2 regions of the Priestia sp. YIM B13489 genome follow, and region 1 is predicted to be linked to the other one. Evidence: a T-box and tRNA genes for the amino acid it is inferred to sense, from the RefSeq annotation. Region 1 holds a T-box; the other holds one or more tRNA genes.
The links. A T-box is a leader RNA that pairs with one kind of tRNA and senses whether it is charged. The one in region 1 lies ahead of thrS (threonine--tRNA ligase), so its partner is inferred to be a tRNA-Thr.
Positions count from the first base shown of each region.

Region 2: it encodes a tRNA-Thr, which carries the amino acid that the T-box ahead of thrS (threonine--tRNA ligase) is inferred to sense. The anticodon was not compared.

Region 1 covers NZ_JBHZOQ010000053.1:1,317,947-1,320,353, forward strand. The annotation lists gene ACFX4W_RS12600 (sulfatase family protein) at 1-300, shown strand, start outside; T-box leader at 691-917, shown strand; T-box leader at 957-1,185, shown strand; gene thrS (threonine--tRNA ligase) at 1,238-2,407, shown strand, end outside.
Region 2 covers NZ_JBHZOQ010000053.1:3,776,329-3,778,735, reverse strand. The annotation lists gene ACFX4W_RS25340 (aromatic ring-hydroxylating oxygenase subunit alpha) at 31-1,083, opposite strand; tRNA gene ACFX4W_RS25335 (tRNA-Thr) at 1,294-1,366, shown strand; gene ACFX4W_RS25330 (ABC transporter ATP-binding protein) at 1,634-2,407, shown strand, end outside.

The DNA.
Region 1 (2,407 bases):
CTGCAATTTTGGTCAGCAGATGACGAAAAAGATGAATTCATTCACGGAGAGCAATATGGAGGTTACCCTGTGAGTTTTACTACCCTTAAAACAACCCGTGTTCCTGATCAAATTGAAATGTACAATTTGACCAAGGATCCGTTAGAAACAGTAAATCTGGCTCACCCGTATTTTTCGACAAATGAAACAAGGAAAATTCAGCGGCAGCTTGACGTTATTCTTAAAGAACAAGTCAGGAAAAAACGGATTTTTCCGCAAAGTGGAAGCATGCATGATGAGCTTTTGTCTAAAGATAGATAAAAAATAGTTTCTATGGATTCAAGTCAGATATTTGCGTAAGCAGAAAAAGGTGTATTTAATATTTTAGTATATAAATTGAAAACCTGATGATGCTTGTGTTAGGTTACTTGTTCTGGTTTGGGGTAGTATTGGTTTCACTTCATTAATCCCGCTTAGATAAAACAAATAAGGACTTATAGCATCTTTCTTTTTCGCCTTTATTGTTATGAAAATAAGAATGAAATGTAGTCGTTAATAGTATAATAAAAAACTTTTTAAGTCCGTAGATTCTTAAGTAACTTTTCAAGAATTCAAGCATAAAGTAATTCTATACCATAAAAAAATAAAAAATTACTTCTTGACTTCTGTTAAATTTATACACTATAATCGCTTTTAACAACTAATAAACAGTATTTGGCAATGAAAAGGACACGAATTAGATGCTGTTTTCTTCGCAGAGAATAGGGTCACTGGCTGAGAGCCCTTAAGAAATCATCTAATTTACCACCTTAGAGCTATTGCAGGGAACGTGCATAACTGAAACTGCAATCGGTAAAACCGTTATCTTTTTTGAGCGTGAAATACGTATAGGTATTTCACGGAATTAGGGTGGTACCACGGCCGCATTCGTCCCTTCACTAGGGATGAGTGCGGCTTTTTATGTAGAAAAAATGAATATACAAGCAATGAAAAGGACATGAATCATTTTTGGATTTTCTTTACAGAGAGTAGGGTCACTGGCTGAGAACCCTTAGAAAACGAAATGAATTTACCACCTTGGAGCTGCGGCGGGGAATGTGTATACACTGAAACCGCAACCGGTAAAACCGTTATCTTTTTAAGCGTAAAATACGTATAAGTATTTTACGGAATTAGGGTGGTACCACGGCCGCATTCGTCCCTTTACTAGGGATGAGTGCGGTTTTTTGTTGAATAAAAACATATTGGAGGAATGAACATGTCAAAACAAGTGGAAGCAGAAAAGCGAAATCATCAAAAGTTAGGTCAAGAACTGGAGCTGTTTATGTCGATGGAAGAAGCTCCTGGTATGCCATTTTTCTTACCTAACGGAATGATTATTCGAAATGAGTTAGAAAATTACTGGAAACAAAAGCATTATAAAGCAGGCTATCAAGAAATAAAAACACCCATCATGATGAAACAGGAGCTCTGGGAACAATCAGGGCACTGGGAGCACTATCATGAGAATATGTATTTTTCAAATGTTGACAAACAAAACTATGCGATTAAACCGATGAATTGTCCGGGAGCCATTTTATTGTTTAACAGCAAGCGAAGAAGCTACCGAGAACTTCCGATTCGATACGCAGAGCTTGGATTAGTTCATCGTCACGAGCTTTCTGGGTCTTTAAACGGATTGCTAAGAGTCCGTTCATTCACACAGGACGACGCTCATTTATTCGTAGAACTCAGTCAGATTGAAGCTGAGATTAGCCGCATTCTAGCGTTTATCCATGACTTTTACTCACATTTTGGCTTCAATTACAAAGTGGAGTTATCCACACGACCTGAAAAATTCATGGGAGATATTGAAACATGGAACCAAGCAGAAAAGTCGCTTCAATCTGTGTTAAGTGAAAAAGGCTTAGACTATCAGGTAAATGAAGGAGAAGGAGCTTTTTATGGGCCGAAAATCGATTTTCATATTTTAGATTCCTTAGGTCGCAGCTGGCAGTGCGGAACAGTTCAGCTTGATTTCTTAATGCCGGATAAGTTTGACTGTATGTATATTGGAGAAGACAATAAACCTCATCGTCCCGTAATGATTCACCGCGCTATATACGGATCAGTTGAGCGATTTATGGCCATCTTGATTGAACATTACGAAGGTCAATTTCCTCTTTGGTTGGCTCCTGTTCAATTTAAGCTTTTGCCTATTGCACCGCCGCACGTGGAATATGCATATAAAGTGAAACACGAGCTGGAGTTAAAAGGGTATCGTGTTGAAGTAGATGATCGCATTGAAAAAATAGGGCTGAAAATTCGAGAAGCAGAAATGCTGAAAGTTCCTTATATGGCTGTGATAGGAGATAAAGAAGTGGAAAATGAATCGCTTGCTATGCGAAAGCACGGGAAGAAAAATATAGGAACAGTAAGTGTGGAAGAG
Region 2 (2,407 bases), 2.5 Mb from region 1:
GAAATCCCCGCTGAAACAGCGGGGATTTCTTTAGCTTGTATATCTAAAGCTTAAGCCCATTTTCTTTAATAATTTCCGGTAGCCGATGGACGTTTGATCAGCCATAATATGCGCTTCCATCTGCAGGTCTAAAGGCAAGTCTTCAGGCTTTTGGTTTTCAACCATTTCACGGTCTTCGTCAAAGACGCGAAGGTTAAAGTCATACACACCTTCAACGGGAGAATCTTTGTCAAAGTTTCGAGCGATTGGTGCGAATAAACGTGTTTCGCGGGCTGAAATAGGAGAGACTGCATTCATAATCCACAGTTCTGCGCCTTCTGGGAAGTATACTTTTAGCGTAGCTGTAAACGGCGGATAAACATCAAAGACGCGAAGCCATTTAAAATCAGGTGGATTTAAATGCTGCTGTTCTTTGGAATAATTGCTCACGGTGCTCGTATATTCTACATGAAGCCCATACTCTGTATCGCTTACTTTATATTTAGGCACAAAGGCGTTGTTTCGATCACCAAATGTGTCTGTGTGAACCCAAGCAAAATGAGCTACGTCTAAAAAGCCTTCCATTTGACGACCGGCCGAACCCATGATATCAAAGCTCGGACAAACAATTTGCTGAAAATCAGGGTCCTCCCACGCATCGAAGTAAGGCAGGTTATCTTGTTCTCCTGTCAGGGAAGTCCATACTAATCCAAATCGTTCAATAACTGGATAGACGGCCATACACAAGCGGGGAGAAATATTGGCATCAGGGTGAGCTGGAATCGACGTGCATGCACCGTCCGTTGCATAGCGGAAGCCGTGGTAAGGACAGACAATTTCATCATCTTCCACCCAGCCCATGCTAAGAGGGGTGCCTCGGTGAACGCATAAATCACGAGCCGCCACTACTTTGTGTGTGGTACGGTATAGAACTAGATTTACATCTAGCAGTTTTACGGACGTTGGTTTCTCTGTTACATCACTGCAGCGTGCGACGGGGTACCAATACTTAGCGAGCGTCGTCCAATCTTCCAGGCTGAACGTGCAGTCTCTTGGGTAGGGAGTTGCCGTTTTTGGTTTGGTCATGGTTGGTTGTTGTTCCATCTATTTTCTTCCCTTCTTTTGTAAGCTCTTTTACTAAGGGTAATATAAAAAAAGAAAATTCACACAATTTATGTAAGGAGTTCTAACATGAAATATGGAACTTTGTAGAAAGTGCGAATTTCAGAAGACGTAAATTAGAGAATATACCAATAAAAAAATTTAAAAAAGCGCTTCCTAAATAAATTTAAACGTGATATAATTTTCCAAGACGCTGGTGTAGCTCAGTAGGTAGAGCACTTGCATGGTAAGCAAGAGGTCGCAGGTTCGATCCCTGTCGCTAGCATACTAAAAAACCTTCTTTCTTGTTGAAAGAAGGTTTTTTTTTATTTGTGTCGGCTTTAAAATTATTCTCCGAATTATTCTTTCCCTCCTTGTGAAAACTTTAACAGTTTGATAGCCTTATTAGGAGATTGTGAGAAAATATGCGTATCTTTTCCCCTGTGTCTTATGAATCATATTTAGAAATATTCTTAAAAGAATGTTTATTGCCTCTAAATATTGGGTACACGGAACTAGGGGTTAAATTTCAACAGGGAGTGTGAACGATAATTTGATTACGTTTAAGAATGTGTCAAAGCAATATCCAGACGGTACGACCGCCGTGAAAAATATTAATCTAGAAATTAAAGAAGGAGAGTTTTTCGTTTTAATTGGTCCGAGTGGGTGTGGGAAAACAACCACCTTAAAAATGATTAACCGTCTTCATGATATTACCGAAGGAGAACTATACATAAAAGATAAGCTCGTATCGGACCACAACATCCATGAGCTACGCTGGAACATTGGTTATGTTCTGCAGCAGATTGCTCTTTTTCCTCATATGACCATCGCTGAAAATATAGCCATTGTACCCGAGATGAAGCATTGGAAGAAAAACAAAATCAAAACGCGCATTGATGAACTGCTTACCTTGGTAGGACTAGACCCAAAGCAGTATCGAAACCGAAAGCCGTCTGAGCTCTCAGGTGGCCAGCAGCAACGTGTAGGTGTAGCACGTGCCCTCGCAGCTGATCCCCCCGTTATTTTAATGGACGAACCCTTTAGTGCCCTCGATCCGTTAAGCCGCGAACAGCTTCAGCAAGATGTTATTAGCTTAAAAGAAAAAATCAAAAAAACATTTGTGTTTGTTACGCACGATATGAGCGAAGCGATGACGCTTGGAGATCGTATCTGCCTGATGAAAGATGGAGAAATTGTTCAAGTTGGAACCCCGGAGGAATTCATCCAAAAGCCTAAAAATGAATTTGTAAAAACATTTATTGGAAATCAAGGCAATGCTTTATTTGAGACATTGGATATGTTTGTCAAAGAAAGTGAACAGCCA